Regions from separate parts of the Sphingomonas sp. KRR8 genome, predicted to be linked through region 2. Evidence: predicted binding sites of a transcription regulator. Region 2 holds the regulator's gene; the other holds the start of a gene.
The links. Region 2 encodes LexA, which represses DNA repair genes until DNA is damaged. Its sites were predicted from a motif close to GTTCCNCNCTTGTTCT; they were not measured.
Positions count from the first base shown of each region.

Region 1: the regulator LexA is predicted to act here: its motif matches at 5,015-5,030, upstream of M8312_RS11170 (ImuA family protein).

Region 1 covers NZ_CP097462.1:2,208,674-2,217,424, forward strand. The annotation lists gene M8312_RS11160 (error-prone DNA polymerase) at 1-2,865, opposite strand, end outside; gene M8312_RS11165 (Y-family DNA polymerase) at 2,875-4,398, opposite strand; gene M8312_RS11170 (ImuA family protein) at 4,316-5,014, opposite strand; gene M8312_RS11175 (M28 family peptidase) at 5,125-6,738, shown strand; gene M8312_RS11180 (peptidylprolyl isomerase) at 6,735-7,346, opposite strand; gene M8312_RS11185 (heme o synthase) at 7,398-8,303, shown strand; gene M8312_RS11190 (cytochrome c oxidase system small membrane protein) at 8,300-8,437, shown strand; gene M8312_RS11195 (cytochrome c oxidase assembly protein) at 8,434-8,751, shown strand, end outside.
Region 2 covers NZ_CP097462.1:1,157,393-1,166,143, reverse strand. The annotation lists gene M8312_RS05860 (adenosine kinase) at 1-66, shown strand, start outside; gene M8312_RS05855 (LOG family protein) at 66-635, shown strand; gene M8312_RS05850 (NupC/NupG family nucleoside CNT transporter) at 661-1,944, shown strand; gene M8312_RS05845 (isopenicillin N synthase family dioxygenase) at 1,990-2,940, shown strand; gene M8312_RS05840 (MFS transporter) at 2,945-4,378, opposite strand; gene M8312_RS05835 (DUF6975 family protein) at 4,574-5,272, shown strand; gene M8312_RS05830 (AAA family ATPase) at 5,303-6,145, shown strand; gene M8312_RS05825 (VOC family protein) at 6,182-6,526, opposite strand; gene lexA (transcriptional repressor LexA) at 6,531-7,196, opposite strand; gene M8312_RS05815 (anthranilate synthase component II) at 7,254-7,832, opposite strand; gene M8312_RS05810 (peptidyl-prolyl cis-trans isomerase) at 7,837-8,751, opposite strand, start outside.

The sequences.
Region 1 (8,751 bases), 1.1 Mb from region 2:
CTCGACCTCGTCACCTTCGTCGCGGGCATCAGCGGCGGCGAACAGGGGCAGCTCCGGCACCGGTTTCAGCGCCCGTGCCTCCCACAGCGCCTGCCGCCGGTCGAGTTCGATGGAACGGAAGCAGTCGGCCTCGGCCAGCCGCTCCACCGCATGCGGCGGGACCCGCCCGCGGCTTTGCAATTCCTCGACCGTGGCGAACGGGGCCGCGCTCACGACCCGCGCTGCATCCGCCACCCGCAAGCCTTCGACCTGGCGCAGGCCGAGCCGCAATGCGCCGTCCTCCAGCGAGCAATCCCACCCGCTCTCGTTCACATCCACCGCGCGCACTTCGACCCCATGCTCGCGCGCGTCGCGGACGATCTGGGCGGGCGCGTAGAAGCCCATCGGCTGGCTGTTGAGCAAGGCGCAGGCGAAGGCCGCGGGATATTTCCACCGCAGCCAGCTCGACACGTAAACGAGGTGCGCGAAGCTGGCCGCGTGACTTTCGGGAAAGCCATATTCGCCAAAGCCCCGGATCTGGTGGAAACAACGTTCGGCGAACTCACGCTCGTAACCGCGCGTCACCATCCGCTCGACCATCTTGTCCTGTAAGAGGTCGATCGTCCCGCGGCTGCGGAAGGTCGCCATGGCCTTCCTCAGCTGGTTGGCCTCTTCCGAGCTGAACCGCGCGGCATCCAGGGCGATCTTCATCGCCTGCTCCTGAAACACCGGCACGCCCAGCGTCCGCTTGAGGATTCGCTCCAGTTCGTCGGGCGGGCCGTGCTCGGGCGAGGGCCGGGGATAGACCACCGGCTCCTTGCCCTGGCGGCGCTTGAGATAGGGGTGGACCATGTCGCCCTGGATCGGGCCAGGACGGACAATCGCCACCTCGATCACCAGGTCGTAGAAGCAGCGGGGCTGGAGGCGCGGGAGCATGTTCATCTGCGCCCGGCTTTCGACCTGGAAAACGCCCAGGCTGTCGCCCTTGCACAACATGTCGTAGACGCCCTTCTCCTCGCGCGGGACGGTGGCGAGGTCCCAGGTCTCACCATGATGCCGTTCGACCAGCTCGAAGCATTTACGGATGCAGGTCAGCATGCCGAGCGCGAGGACGTCGATCTTGAGGATGCCCAGTTCCTCGATGTCGTCCTTGTCCCACTCGATGAAGGTACGGTCAGGCATGGCGCCATTGCCGACCGGCACCGTCTCGATCAGTGGCCGCTCGGTCAGGATGAAGCCGCCGACATGCTGCGACAGGTGGCGCGGCATGCCGATCAGCTGCTCGGCAAGCTTGATCACCCGGGCCAGGTGCGGGTCGGAGAGGTCCAGGCCCGCTTCGGCCACATGGTTTTCGCTGACGTCCTCGCCCCAGCCCCAGATCGTGCCGGCGATCGCCGCGCAAATGTCTTCGCTGAGGCCCATCACCTTGCCGACCTCGCGGATGGCCGAGCGCGGGCGATAGTGGATGATGGTGGCGGCGATCCCGGCGCGGTCGCGGCCGTATTTCTGATAGATGTGCTGGATCACCTCCTCGCGCCGCTCATGCTCGAAGTCGACGTCGATGTCGGGCGGTTCGCGCCGTTCCTCGGAGATGAAGCGCTCGAACAGGAGATCGGTGGTGGACGGGTCGACCGCGGTGATTCCGAGGCAATAGCAGACCGCGCTGTTGGCTGCGCTCCCACGCCCCTGGCAGAGGATCGGCGGCTCGCACGAACGGGCGAACTCGACAATGGAGTGGACGGTCAGGAAATAGCGCGCGAAGTCGAGTTTCGCGATCAGCTTCAATTCGTGGCGGAGCTGCTTGACGATCGTCTCGGGCACGCCGTCGGTGCCCCAGCGTTGCGAAGCGCCGATCCAGGTGAGGTGCTCCAACTGCTGCTGCGGGGTGCGGCCCTGGGGAACACTCTCGCGCGGATATTCATATTTCAGTTCGTCGAGGCTGAAGTGAAGCGCGTCGGCGAACGCGCGAGTGGCGCGGATCGCGTGCGGCCAGCGCTCGAACAATCGCTCCATCTCGGCCGGGCTCTTCAGATGCCGCTCGGCATTGGGGTGGAGGAGGTAACCCGCTTCCGTCAGCGTGGTCTTCTCCCGGATACAGGTCATGATGTCCTGCAGCGGGCGCTTGGCGGGCTCATGATAATGGACGTCGTTGGTGGCGAGGATGGTCCCGCCGATCGCTTTCGCCAGCCGGTCCAGCCGCTCGATCCGGGCGAGGTCGTCGCCGCGATAAAGGTGGGCGGCGGCGACGTGGCGGAGGTCGGGGAGGGCGGCGGTCAGGGCCGGCAATAGCGCTTCGAAGGCGTCGAGATCCTCGTCCGGCCAGGCGATGAAGGCGATGCCTTGCTGGTGGTCGGCGACGTCGGCCAGGCTGAGGTCGCACTGGCCCTTCTCCGCCCGGCCCTGGCCCAGGCTGAGCAGCCGGGACAGACGGGCGTAGCCTTCGCGGTCGATGGGGTAGGCGAGGAGGGTGGCAAACCTCTCATGGCGGAGCGGAGCGCGATCGAGGGGCGTCCGTTTGGGTGAGCGCCCCTCGACTGCGGCCTGGGGTTTCCGCTCGGGACGAAGGGGAAAAGGAAGGACGGTCGCACTCGCCGGTGGCGGCACGCTCACCACAAGCCGGCACCCGATCAGCGGCTTCAAACCCGCGCCTTTGCAGGCGCTGTGCATCCGCACCACGCCCGACAAGGTGTTGCGATCTGCCACTCCGATCGCGTCCATGCCCATGGCGAAGGCGGTCATCACCAGCTCGATCGCGTCGGACGCCCCGCGCAGGAAGCTGAAGGGCGTGGCGATCCCCAGTTCAACGAAAGAAGCCGGCGGGATGTAGGGCGCGGGCCCGTCCTTGCGGACCAGCTTGCGGCGGGCGAAGCCTTCCTGTTCAGGCATGGAGCGTCCTCACCCGAACAGCCCGTGGACGAACCAGCCGGGCGGTCCGCCGCGCCCGTCACCGACCAGCCCTTCGCGGAAGATCCAGAAGCGGCGGCCGTCCTCGTCCTCGACCTTGTAATAATCGCGCAGGCGAGCGGTGGAGCGCTCGCGCCACCATTCGGGCGCGATCCGCTGCGGCCCCTGAGCGCGGGCGATGTCGTGGACCTTGCGCCGCCACACGAAGCGGCGGGGCAGACCTTCGGGAGTGGCGTAGATGACCGCGATTGCCTCAGGGGTGTCGAGCAGGCGCTGGGGTTTCCCCGCTCCCGTTGACCCCCTTCCGCCGACGGATGGGGGAGGGTGGACTCCGGCCGCCCACCCATTGGCCCGCTCCGGCACATGGCTTGCGCGCGGGGCCGGCCGGCGGACCTTGTCGGGGCCAAGCTTGACGCTAAGCCGGTCGACAAGCTCGGCCAGCCTGGTCTCGCCGGATGGCTCGCCGACCAGTGCCTCCTGGCCGGCATCGAGCCGCTCGGTCCAGGTGGCGGTCAGGGTGAAGGCATCGATCCCGAACTCCGGATCGATGGTCCCCGCCTTGTCAGCCAGCAGCCGGGCAAGGTGCTTGGGGTCGCGGGTCGGAATGGAGGTGGCGGCGCCTGCTTGCGCAAGGCTGCCGTCGACCCGGTAGCCGGTCAGCAGCAATTCGCGCGCGCCCAGCCTGCGTGCCTCCAGTTGCTCGACCAGCCGGGGGACCAGCAGGGCGAGTGCCTGGGCACCGGACTCAGGATGGCTCACCGGCTCCTTCATTCGCAGCAGCGCGCGGGGCGGCGGGTCGGGGCGGATCCCGGTCAGCGGCTCGGGCTTGCGGCCGAGCGCCCGGTCGAGCGCGTCCAGTGGGTGGTCGGCCTCGCGGAAGCGCCGCGCCAGGCTCTTGCGCGGCACGCCGGCCAAGTCGCCGATGGTCTTGAGCCCGAGCCGGACCAGCGTGTGGGTGGCCGGCGCGCTCAGCCGCAAGGCGGCCACGGGGAGCGGCGCGAGCAGCGGTGCCAGTCGGGCATTCGACACCAGCACCGCGCCGCCGCCGAACCGCGCCAGCGCCCAGGCCGCGCCTGCCGTCGGGGCGATGGCGCTCCGCACGGTAAAGCCGAGGGCGCCGATCCTTGCTTCCATCTCGGCCAGCAGCCGTGCCTCGCCGCCGAACAAGTGGGCGACGCCGGTCACGTCCAGCCGCAGCGAGTCACTGCCGTCGACTTCGACCAACGGTGACCAGCGCCCGGCCCACAGCGCCAGCGCGCGAAGCCAGGCGGAATCGCCCGCGACATCGGCCGGCACCGCCTCCAGCGCAGGGTCGAGCGCGCGGGCGTCGGTCAGCCGGCCGCCGACCCGTGCGCCGCCTTCCAGCGCCGCTTCGGTCGCGGCGTGGATCAGTTGGCCGTGCTGCGCCTCAAGGGTGAGGACGACCGCTCGATCAGGCGTGCCGCCGCCAATCGCCGTCCAGCGTTCGATCGCCAGCCGCGGCAGCCACAGGGAGCAGATCCTGGCGTCCGTCACCGGCCACCACCCAGCGGCCAGGCTGGCAGCCACGGGCACGGAACAATTCGGCGTTCCAGCGCGGCTCGCCGGGTGCACGGGAGTCGAACGGATGGGCAGCGCTGGGCGCGCTCGCCAGCTTCCAGCGGAAGCGCGCCCCGCTGAGGTTGGCGTGGCCGCCGAGCCGAATCAAAAAGGCGGCCACGCCATGGCGTTCGGCGGCTACTGCCAGCCGCCGTGTCGCGGTGAAGTCGAGTGCGGGCGGGTCGCCCCACAATTCGCCGATGACGGCGCTCAGGGCCGGGCATCGCAGGCCCTCCTCCATTGCCCATAGCGCCGCCTTTGCGTCGCGCGCCTCGACATGGATGAGCCCGCGGCCAGCCGGCCCGAGCCCCGCCGGATGGACCCGCCCGCCTTCGAGGATCGCCATTCGCTCCTGCACCCACAGCAGCGGCCGGGCCGGGTCGAGCCCAGCCAGCAGGAACCCCGCCCAGCCCGCATCGCGCGGGGAAGCGGCGAACAGTTCGGACAGGGTCGGCCGCCCCGCTGCCCATGGCGGCAGGGAGTGTTCAACCCGCGCGGGATCCCCGCCGGGGACGGGGGACAAACCTCGTTCCACACGACTCGCAACGTTCATGTTCTACTTTTGTTCTTATTCCCGCGAGTCCGGCCAGTGAGTCAATGGAGCGACTCGCCGACCTCATTTTTGTCCTTGCCTGCAAAGCTTTGCAGCGCCCAAAGGCAGGCATGCGCAGCCTGTTCCTCGCCCCCGCCCTCCTGCTCACCCTCACAGCCGCCGGTCCGATCGATCCTGCCAGGATCAAGGCCGACGTCCGGACGCTCTCCTCCGACGCCTTCGAAGGGCGCGGCCCCGGCGAACCCGGCGAGCAGAAGGCCATTGCCTATATCGCGCGGCAGATGGCGGCGGCGGGCCTGCAACCGGCGGGGGAGAATGGCGGATGGTATCAGAGCATCCCGTTTGTCCGCCTCGACACCTTGCCGGGCGGGCGGCTGACCATTGCCATGCGCGGCTCCCCCGCCGTGCTGCGCGACGGGCCCGACCTCGATATCAATCCCACGACTCCGGGTCGAACGAAGCTAGACCACCTGCCTTTGGTGTTCGCCGGCTGGGGCGCGCCCGATCCGGCGCGGGGGTGGGACGCCTTCCAGGGCGTGGACGTGCGCGGCAAGGTGGTCGTGATGCTTGCCAATGACCCCGATTTCGAAGGCGGCCGGGACCTCGGCTTCGGCGGGCGAGCACTGACGTTCGGCGGGCGCGGCGGGACCAAGGCGGTGGCGGCGGCCAAGGCCGGCGCGGCGGGCGTGCTCTTCATCCACGAAGAAGCGGCCTACAGCTGGCCTTACTCCCAGGTCGGCGGAAGCATTCGCGTGCCTTCGTTCAGCTATGCGCCGCTGAAACCGACCAGCCTCAAGTTCAGCGGCATCGTTCGCGGTGGCGCCATCCTGCCGCTGCTCGCCCGCGCCGGATTCACGCTGCCTGCGCTGAAGCAACGGGCGCGCAGTGCTTCGTTCCGGGCGTTTGCGCTGCCGGGGACGGTCAGCGTCGATGCGACCAACCGCGCCACCAACGTCATCAGCCACAATGTGGTCGGCATCCTCCGCGGAGCTGCGCGGTCGGACGAAACGGTGCTGTACGGAGCACATTGGGACGCCAATGGGCACAACGGCCCTGACGCGCGGGGCGACAGCATCCGCAACGGTGCGATCGACAATGCCACGGGCACGTCGGAAATGCTCGAGGTCGCGCGCGCCTTCGCGCACGGCCCACGCCCGCAACGATCGGTGGTGTTCGCGGCCTGGACGGCGGAGGAGAAGGGGCTGCTCGGCTCAGAATGGTTCGCCCAGCATCCGGTCGTGCCGCTGGCCAAGATGGCGGCTGTCATCAACCTCGACCCGCATGTGGCCCTGCCAGCGGCCCGCAACCTCGAACTGATTGGCCCCGGCCAGTCGGAGCTCGAAGGTCTGCTGGTCCAAGCGGCGCGGGAGCAGGGGCTGCGGGTCGATCCGGAGCCTAGTCCGGAGGCGGGCTGGTACTTCCGCTCCGACCATTTCCCGTTCGCCCAGCGCGGCGTGCCGGTGCTTGCCTTTCGCGGCGGTCGCGACCTCAAGGTCGGCGGGCTCGCGGCCGGGCAGCGAATCGTCGGGGCCTACAACCAGCGCTGCTATCACCAGCCGTGCGACCAGTTCGACCCCAGGTGGACATTCGCCGGCAGCGCGCAGGAGGCGCTGGCGGCCTATCGGGTCGGGCAAATGGTGGCGAACAGCGCGGGCTGGCCTGGTTGGCTGCCGGGGGCTGTTTATGCCGCGACCCGCCAGGAGAGCGCGGCCGACCGGCGCTAGTTCGCCGGATCGACCCGCCGGGCGGTGCGGATGGCGATGGCGGGTTCGAGCATCTGACCCTTCATCCCTTCGCCGCCCTTGGTGGGTGATACCGGGCTGGCGAGGATCGCCTTCACCACGTCCATGCCCTCGACCACATGGCCGAACACCGCGAAGGCGTCGCCGAAGGTGGTGATCGGGCCGGCGAGGATGAAGAAGTCCGATCGGGCGGTGCCCGGGCCGAGGTTGGCCATGGCGATGGCGCCCGCGTCCATCTTGAGCCCGGTTTCGCTTGGCGGCTCATGCTTCACCGGAGGATAGAGCAGTCGCGCGTCCTTGGTGATCCCGGCCTGGATCAGGCCGTTGCCCTGCCCGTAGGGCATGGCGCGGTAGAAGGTGATGCCGTCGAAGCGCTTGGAATCGACATAGCGCAGGAAATTGGCGGTGGTGACGGGCGCGCGGGCCTGGTCGAGCGCGAGCACGATCCGGCCTTGCGCCGTGTCCAGCGCAACCCGGACGATGTCGGCCCTGGGAGCAGTGGCGGTGGCTGCCGGAGCGGGAGCCGTCTGCTGCGCCACGGCTGAAGTCGCAAGGCAAAGGGCGAGGGCGAACGTGATTCGGCTGGTCATGAGGTCAGCCTAGCGCCGCTGGTCGCGTCCCACTATATGCGCCGCAGACTCATGCCGACCGCAGCTACCACCATGCACCTGCCAGCCGACTGGCGGGACCTGTTCGCGCTTACCAAGCCGCGCGTCATGACCCTGGTCGTGTTCACCGGCCTGTGCGGGATGCTGGCCGCGCCAGTGACCCTGCACCCCGTGCTGGCCTTCACGGCGGTCCTGTGCATCGCGCTGGGTGCCGGCGGGGCCGCGGCGCTCAACATGTGGTACGAAGCGGATCTCGACGCGCAGATGCGGCGGACGGAGAAGCGGCCCCTGCCCGCCGGGCGGCTGGATCGGCAGACGGCCCTGCATTTCGCCATCGGCCTGTCCGCCATGTCGGTGATCCTGATGGACCTCGCCACCAATCACCTGGCGGCGCTGATCCTGGCGTTCTCCATCTTCTTCTACGCGGTCATATACACCGTCTGGCTGAAGCGACGGACACCGCAGAACATCGTCATCGGTGGTGCGGCGGGTGCCTTTCCGCCGCTGATCGGCTGGGTCGCGGCGACCGGGCGGGTCGAGCTTCTGCCGGTGCTGCTGTTCGGGCTGATCTTCCTATGGACGCCGCCGCACTTCTGGGCGCTCAGCCTGTTCGTTCGGACCGATTACGCCAAGGCCGGAGTGCCGATGCTGCCGGTGGTCGCCGGGCTGCCGCATACCCGGTTGCAGGTCCTGCTCTACACGCTGCCGATGGTCGCGGCGGCGGTGGCGCCCTGGCCGCTCGGCCTCACGGGTCCGATCTATGGCGTGACCGCGGCCTTGGGCTCGGCGTTGTTCCTGGTGCTGGCGGTCGCCGTGTGGCGCAACCGGGCGACCGAGCCGGCGGCGATGAAGCCCGAGAAACAGCTGTTCGCTTATTCGATCGTCTATCTCTTTGTCCTGTTCGGCGCCGTCGTCGCCGACCGCTGGTGGCCCCTATGATCGCTCCCCGACCCGAAGATGAAATCGTCCGCGCACGTCAGAAGAGCGGGGCGCGGGTGACCGCCATCCTGCTGATCGCCTTTGTGGTGCTGACCTTCGCCATCACCATCGCCAAGCTGACGGTGAACCGGTGAACGCGCCGGCCAAGGTCGAGCACGATCGCCGCAACCGCAAGGTCGCGACCCGCGCCGCGCTGTTCATGTTCTTCATGCTGGGCGTCGCCTTCGCCTCGGTCCCGCTCTATCGGGCTTTCTGCCAGGCGACGGGCTTCGGCGGAACGCCGCGCCGGGCCGAGGTGGCGCCGGGTGCCGTCGCGGGTCAGATCAGCGTTCGGTTCGATTCGAACATCAACGCCGCGCTTCCCTGGGAATTCCGGCCCGAGCAGACGGTGGTGAAGATCCACCCGGGCGAAAAGACGCAGATCAGCTATTTCGCGCACAACATGAGT
Region 2 (8,751 bases):
GCCGAAGTGATCAGCCATTTCGGCGCGCGCCCGCTCGCCGACCTCAAGGAGCTCGTGAAGCTGTGATCCGCCGAGTGGCCGTTTATTGCGGCAGCGCCATGGGCGCCGATCCCGCCTTCGCTGACATGGCCCGTGACCTTGCCGCCGAGATGGTCCAGCGCGGCCTCGGCCTGGTCTATGGCGGCGGCCGGCTCGGGCTGATGGGCATCGTTGCCGACGCGGTTCTGGCCGGCGGCGGCGAGGTGCATGGGGTCATTCCGCAGGCGCTGGTCGACAAGGAAGTGGCCCACACCGGCTGCACCACGCTGCACACGGTGGCCGGAATGCACGAGCGCAAGGCCAAGATGACCGAGCTGTGCGACGGCTTTGTCGCGCTTCCGGGCGGCATCGGCACGTTGGACGAACTGTTCGAGGCGTGGACCTGGAATGCTCTTGGTTACCACGCCAAGCCGTTCTGCCTGCTCGACGTGCATGGCTTCTGGTCGGGGCTGTCGGGCTTCATGGACCATGTCTCGGCCAGCGGGTTCCTGAGCACGGGCCGGCGGGCGCAGCTGCTGGAGGCGACGGCGCCGGCGGAAGCGCTCGACAAGCTGGACGAAGCCGCGCGAAACGCTACGCAGGGCATGGTCTGGTAAGAGCCGGGGGAGGGCTCGCACGAAAATGAATCACCTGTCTGGCCTGCTCGGCGTGGGCGCGATCCTGCTGCTCGCCTTCCTGCTGTCGAGCGACAAGCGCGCGATCCGCCCGCGCGTCGTCGGCGCCGCCTTTGCGCTGCAGGCCGCGATCGCCTTCCTGGTGCTCTATACCCCGTGGGGGCGCGAGGGCATCCTGGGCATGAGCCGGGGCGTGTCCAACCTCCTCGGCTACGCCAACCAGGGTACGGAATTTCTGTTCGGTCCGTCGGCGACCAACCCGCTGGCCAAGACCTTCGCGCTTGGCGCCTTGCCCGTGATCATCTTCTTCGCGGCGCTGGTCTCAATCCTTTACTATCTCGGCATTATGCAGCGGGTGGTGCGCTGGGTCGGCGGCGCGATCGGCTGGATCACTGGCATCGGCCGGGTCGAGGCGCTGGGCAGTGCCGCCAACATCTTCGTCGGCCAGTCGGAAAGCCCGCTGGTCGTGCGGCCCTACCTCGCCGCGCTTCCCCCGGCCAAGATCTTCACCCTGATGACCGTCGGAATGGCCGGCGTAGCGGGCACGATCCTGGCTGCCTACGCCAGCCTGCTCGGACCGCAATATCTGCCGTTCCTGCTGGCGGCCGCCTTCATGTCGGCGCCCGGCGGCATCCTGATGGCCAAGATCATCATGCCGGATCCGGTCGAGCCGGTGGCGGCGCCGACGCCCGAGCTGGCGGTTGCGGAGGCAGGGCCGCCGCACGAGACGATCGAGATCGCCGAGACGTTCGAAGAGGGCGAGAAGCCGGCCAACATCATCATGGCCGCCGCGCAGGGCGCTCAGACTGGCGTCAAGCTGGCGGTGGCCGTCGGCGCGATGGTGCTGGCGTTCGTGGCGCTGGTGGCGCTAGCCAATGGGCTACTGGGCGGCGTCGGCGGCTGGTTCGGCGTTCCGGACCTCAGCTTCCAGCGATTGGTCGGTTACGTCTTCCAGCCGTTCATGTATCTGATCGGCGTGCCGTGGAACGAGGCGGGCGTCGCCGGCGGTCTATTCGGCACCAAGATCGTCCTGAACGAATTCGTCGCCTTCATCGATCTGGGCAACTCCGGCGGTCCGGCCGCGGCGCTATCGGCGCGCAGCCGGGCGATCGTCACCTTCGCGCTGTGCGGATTCGCCAACTTCTCAAGCATCGCCATTCAGATGGCGGTGACCGGCGGGTTGGCGCCAAACCAGCGGCCGGTGATTGCCCGACTGGGGATACGGGCGCTGATCGCCGGAAGCCTCGCCAATCTGATGAGCGCGGCACTGGCCGGGATCATGATGGCTTGATTTCAATCATTTGAAGCCGGGCCTGCTTGGGATTAAGGCCAGGCAATGAGCACTGACCTTTTAACCGCCGACAAGATCGCCTCCGTTTCTCTCGCCGAAGCGGACCGCGACCGTGACGCCTTCGCGCAAGCCCTTGGCCGCAGCTTCGAGGAGTATGGCTTCGCCATCCTTGCCGACCACGGCATCCCCGACGAACTGATCGCGCGTGCGGAGGAGAAGGCCAAGGCGTTCTTCGCCCTGCCGGAGGAGGTGAAGCGCAAATATGCGCTCAGCCATGGCGGCGCCCGCGGATACACGCCGTTCGGCATCGAGACCGCCAAGGGCCACAAGGCGCACGACCTCAAGGAATTCTGGCACGTCGGGCGCGAACTGGCGGCCGGGCACAAGTTCCGCGACGTCATGGACGACAACGTCTGGCCGACCGAGGTGCCGGGCTTCAAGGAGACCTTCCTCGAGCTCTACGACACGTTCGACCGAACCGGCCTGACCGTCCTGTCGGCGATCGCCCGCTACCTCGGCATCGACGAGGACTATTTCCGCGACACGGTGCGCGATGGAAACAGCGTGCTGCGCCTGCTTCACTATCCGCCGCAGACGGAGCCGACCGGCGAGCATATCCGCGCCGGCGCGCACGAGGATATCAACACCATCACCCTGCTGCTCGGCGCCGAGGAAGCGGGCCTGGAGCTACAGACCCGCGATGGCCGCTGGATCCCGGTCAGCCCGCGCCCGGGCGAGCTGGTGATCAACATCGGCGACATGCTTCAGCGGCTGACCAACGGCAAGCTTCGCTCGACCCCGCACCGGGTGGTCAATCCATCGCCGGACCGTGCGAGCAATGCGCGTTACTCCATGCCCTTCTTCCTGCATTTCCGCCCCGACTATATGATCGAGGCGCTGCCCGGCACGGTGCCGGCGGGCGAGGAGCCGAAGTGGCCGCCGATCAGCAGCCACGACTACCTCCTGGAACGCCTGCGCGAGATCAAGCTGGCCTGACGGTTCAGGTCCTGGCGGCGATTCGAGCCTCGTGCTCCGCGCGGCCGAAGGGAAAGCGCAGGTAGGCGAGGGCGGCGCACGTCGCGAGCAGCGCGCCCAGACCCAGATAGATGAGCGTGAGACGGTCGAGGACCGGCACCGGCACGCTGCCCGGGTGCGCCTGCTTCGGGAAACCGGCCGCGGCGAGGAGGACTCCGGCAAGGAAGATGCCGAGGCCGCTAGTGCACTTCTGGACGAAAAAGCCACCGGCGAAGAACAGCCCTTCGTTGCGGCGGCCGGTGGTTGCTTCGCTGTCCTCGACGACGTCGGCCAGCATGGCGCTGCCGAGGATGAAGGTGCTGACGCCGCACCCGGTGCTGAGGATCAGTGACCCCAGTACCATGACCAGGCTGGCGGTGGTCGCCGGCTCCGGAAACCAGCCGATCAGCCGCAGCAGATAGGGCGTGGCTGCCGCGGCGTAGGCCGCAATCGCCATCAGCGCCGCGCCCCTGGCCTTGCCCAGGCGGAGACTGAGAGGCTTGGCGATGGTGAAGGCGACCAGCACGCCGGCGAACAGGGCCACGGCGACGAACAGGAACTCGGCGCCCTTGAACAGCCAGACGTAGCTGTAGAAATAGTTGGACAGCGCGTAGTTGAGGCCCTGGTTGGTGTAGGAACACAGCCCGCCCAGCAGCAGGATCATGAAGCCGCGATTGCGTCCGGCGCTCAGCATCTCCTGGAAGGCGGCTCCTACCCCCGGCGCGACCGCGCCGGCCTGCAGCAGCCGCGGAATTTCGCGGTGCGTGGCAAGCGCGCTCACGAGAATGGCAACGCCCATCGCCAGCGCCCCGGTCAGCGCCATGCCGTGATATCCGGGCCGATAGAGCAGTCCGTTGGGGAAGCCTGGGCGCGGGGCCAGGAAAAGCACGTAGGCGGAGGCCAGCATCAACAGTCCGCCGGCCCAGCCGAACAGATAACGGTAGGCCATGATCCGCGTGCGCTCGTCATAGTCGCTGCTCAACTCCGGCGTGAGCGCAACCGACGGCACTTCGTAGCAGCTGACCGCCGCGCGAACCCCGATGGCGGCCACGAACAGCCAGACGAGCAGTCCGCCCTGGCCTAGCGCCGCGGGCGGGGACCAGAGCAGCATCCAGCCGATCATGATCGGCAGCGCGGCCGCATACATCCAGGGGTGGCGCCGCCCCCAGCGCGAGCGCGTGCGGTCGCTGAGGATGCCGACCATCGGGTCGATGAAGGCATCGAGCACCAGCGCCGCCATGATCACCAGCCCGACGGACGCCGACGGGAGCCCGAGAACCTGATTGTAGAATAAGAGCAGGAAGGTGCCGAAGCCGCTGTCCTTGACCCCGTAGGCGACGGCGCCGAGCCCGTAGGCAAGCAAGACGCCGCGGCCCAGCCGGCGATCGGCGGGTGCCTGCAACGAACGGACGCGCTCCATTGGGTGATGGTGTCGCAAGGCGTTCCGGGGCGCAAGGGGAGGGCAACTGGCCCGGTCCCCGTCCCGTGGCGGCACAGATCGTAACCTGTGCGAACGAGTCGTTACCGGCGTGGTTACGCCGTCTTTACGCCGGATCCTTACGGCTCGCCTCTGATCTAGTGCCAGACGCGCGTGAAGAGGGGTTCAGGAACGGGAATGGCGGCCATGAGTGTGTTGAAAAGCGATGCGGTCCGGGCGCCAATCACCCCGCCAGCGAGCGCCCCGGCCAATGCGCATGCCGCCCGGCTTGCGGCGGCCGGCAGCGCCGGTCACCCGTTCGCGGCCGAGTTGTTGGGCACGCACGGGGTTCCCTCCGGGCGTGATCTCGACGATTGCGTGCACCTGCTCGCCAGCATCTACGGGCGCCAGCCCAGCCCCATCGACCTTGCCCTGCTGCGCGCGCCGGCCGGCCCGGTCCGCAGCTGGCTGAGCGGCGCGGCCGACGCCTTTGAGCGCGAGCGGCTGTTCCTGCTGCGTTTGTCGGCCCTGGTCGGCCCGGCCCCGTCGACCCCCGGTCATGCCGAGACAGAGGCGGCGATGCTTGCCCAGCGTCACGCCCTCGAGACGCTGGCCCAGTCGGAGCGGCAGGGCTGCGCGCTCGGCACCGCGACGGCGCTGGTCAGCGACTGGCGCGCGATCCGCTCCATGCTTGATCAGGCCGCACGGCGCGTCGGCTGCGACGTGCCGCCCGGCGCCTTGCCGGACGAGACTTCGATCGCCGACGTCATTGGAGCGGCGTCGACGTCGGCCAGCACCGATCGTGCGATCCGGTTCGGGGCCGAGCAGCTGTTGCTCCAGCACCGCGCCTTTTTCGACCTGCTGGAAGCGCGCGCCGACGCGCGCGAAGGCTTCTAAACCGACCTGCTTGGCCCTAGGAAGCGCGTCATGCGCTTCGAAGGTACCTCTGAATACGTCGCCACGCCCGACCTCAAGGTCGCCGTCAACGCTGCCGCCACCTTGCGCCGCCCGCTGCTCGTCAAGGGCGAGCCAGGGACGGGCAAGACCGTGCTGGCGGAGGAGATCGCCAAGGCGCTGGGTGCGCCGCTGATCACCTGGAGCATCAAGTCGAGCACCAAGGCGGCGCAGGGCCTGTACGAATATGACGCGGTGGCCCGGCTGCGCGACGGCCAGCTCGGCGACCCGCGGGTGCATGATATCAAGAACTACATCCGGCCCGGCAAATTGTGGGAGGCCTTCACCTCACCGCAGCTGCCGGTGCTGCTGATCGACGAGATCGACAAGGCCGACATCGAGTTTCCCAATGACCTGCTGACCGAACTCGATCGGATGGAGTTCTTCGTCTACGAGACCGGCGAGACCGTGAAGGCGGCGGAGCGCCCGATCGTGGTCATCACCTCGAACAACGAGAAGGAACTGCCCGACGCCTTTCTGCGGCGGTGCTTCTTCCATTATATTTCCTTCCCCGACCGGGCCACGATGGAGCGGATCGTCGACGTGCACTTTCCCGGCATCCAGAAGATCCTGGTCGGGAAAGCGCTGGAGATTTTCTACGACGTCCGGGACGTGCCGGGGCTGAAGAAGAAGCCTTCGACCAGTGAGCTGCTCGACTGGCTCAAGCTGCTGCTGCACGAAGACATGCCCCTCGACGTGCTGCAGGACAGGGACCCGACCAAGGCGATTCCGCCGCTGCACGGCGCGCTGCTCAAGAACGAGCAGGACGTAATGCTGTTCGAGCGGCTGGCGTTCATGGCGCGCCGCAAGGGGTAGTGACGGCTGCTCCTGCCTTGCGCAGGAGCCGGGCGTCTACTTCGTGCTCCAGACGGCGAGTTCGTTGCCGCCCGGATCGATGAAGTGGAAGCGGCGGCCGCCCGGAAAGGCGAAGATCGGCCGGGCGATCACGCCGTTGGCATCGATCACCGACTGGAACGCCGCCTCAAGGTCGTCGACGCGGATAACCGGAAGCGGGCTGGCGAGTGCATCGTCGGGCTGGCCGTTCAACCCGACGTCGGTCGTGCCGGTTCCGGTTGCGCTGTAATCGGGACCATAGTCGGTGAAGGTCCAGCCGAACGCTCTGGTGTAAAAGGCACGCGTCAGTTCGTGGGCCGTCACCGACGGCAATTCAACATAATCGATGCGGGCGTCCTGCATGGCGTCAGTAACGCCGGATCAGGCCGGCGAGGCGGCCCTGGATCCGCACTCGATTCTCCTCATAGCGCTGCGGCGAATAGGCGCCGTTCGCGGGATCAAGGCGGACCATCTTGCCTTCGCGACGGAAGGTCTTGAGGGTCGCTTCCTCGCCATCGATCAGCGCCACGACGATCTCTCCCTCGCGCGCTTGGTCGACCTTGCGGATGAGTGCGAAGTCGCCATCGAGAATGCCTTCGTCGACCATCGAGTCGCCGGAGACCTCCAGCGCATAATGCTCGCCCGGGCCGAGGAGGGCGGCGGGAACAGCGAATTGCTCGGTGCCTTGCAGCGCCTCGATCGGAGTGCCGGCGGCGATCCGGCCGTGCAGGGGAATCTCGATCGTGTCGTTGGCCGGGATACGGACCGGCTTGAGCTCGGGCGCTTTCGCCTCTGTCGCGGCACTGGCCCCACCGGGCTGGTCGGGCATCCGCAGCACCTCGAGGGCGCGGGCGCGATTGGGCAGCCGGCGGATGAACGCCCGTTCTTCAAGTGCGGAGATGAGCCGGTGAACGCCCGACTTGCTCTTGAGCTCGAGCGCTTCGCGCATCTCGTCGAACGAGGGCGAGACACCCGTCTCGCTCACCCGTTCGTGGATGTACTGCAATAGTTCGCGCTGCTTGACCGTCAGCATGCCCGAGGCTCCATCGTGAACAGACAGAGAACGCTTACGGAACGAGGACCTTGCTTGTCAACAGCATATGTCCAGAAAGCGGCTGAGGAGGGCGTGACCATGTTCGCTGGCGACACTCTCCGGGTGGAATTGCACTCCGTGGGCTGGAGCGTTCCGATGCGCGACCGCCTGGATCACGCCGTCCGGTGAATGCGCCGTCGCTTCCAGCTCATCCGGCAGAGTGCCGAGCGCAAGCGAGTGGTAGCGCGTGACGGTGAGTGGGGACGGCAGCCCCTCGAACAGACCGGTGCCGACGTGGCTGACGGGCTCGGCCTTGCCGTGCACTGGCGCGACCCGAATGACCTCCGCTCCGCAGGCGAGGCCAATCGCCTGCAGCCCGAGGCAGACCCCGAGTAGCGGCCTCCGCGCATCGATGCAGGCGCGGGCTAGCGGAACGGAGATGCCGGCATCCTCCGGCCGGCCAGGTCCGGGGCAAAGCAGGATCCCATCGGCGGTGCGCTGCATGGCGTCGGCGACGCTCACGCCATCGCTCTGCACCACGTCGACGGCGCCGCCGAGGGTCAGCAGATAGTCGACCAGCGTGAAGCTGAAGCTGTCGTGATTATCGACCACCAGCAGCCGCACGGCGCGGCGCATGGGCTCAGCCGCCGACGAGCAGACGCTTGCGGGCCTCGGCGATCGCGGCTTCGTTGCGGCTGACGCCAAGCTCCTTCTGCGCGGCGTCGAGGAACTGCACGGCGATCTCTTCGCCCGTCTGCCGGCTCAGGTCGCTTTGCGTCTGGGTAATCAGCCCCGGCTGGCCAAGCGCATCGCCCGGCGTCGTCTTGGCGAGCTGGACGATGAAGAAGCCCTGACCCTGCGGGGCGGCGACCATCCGGCTCTTGCCCGGGGTCAGGCTGAACAGCATCTGCAACGGCGCCGGGACTTGGCCCTGCAGCTGCGCGAGCTGGATCCGCCGCACCTTGAGCGGGGCAGGAGCGGGCGCACCAGTGATACCCTGCTCCTTGATCGCCTGGGCCAGCGGCATTCCGCGAGTGACCTTGGCGAGCACCGCGGTTGCGGCGGCCTTGGCACCATCCTCGGCGCGCTTGGCGAGGAAATCAGCGGCCACTCGATCCCGGATCTGCGCCAGCGGCGCCGGCGTGGCCGGGGTCACCTGACCAAGTGCCAGGACGGCATAGCCCGCATCATTGGCAAGCGTCTCCACCAGCGGATCGTCGCCCGCCTGCATCGAGAAGGCGTCCTTAAGCAGCTGGGTCTTGTACTCGGGCGGAAGCTGGAAAGTCGGCTGCGCCATCGATTGACCATTGGCGACCAGCGGCGGGGTCTGGGTGACCGGCAGCTTGTTGGCCTGGGCGACCTCGTCGAAGGTGCGGTTCTCGCTGATCCCGTCCTCGACCTTGGCGACCAGGTCGGTCAGCGCGCTCTTGCGCTTGTCGACGGCGAGCTTGGCGATGATCTCGGGCCGCGCCTCGGCCAGGCTCTTGCCCGGCTTGCGGTCGATCCGTTCCACCTTGATCACATCGTAGCCGGTGCTCGACTTGATCGGGCCGAC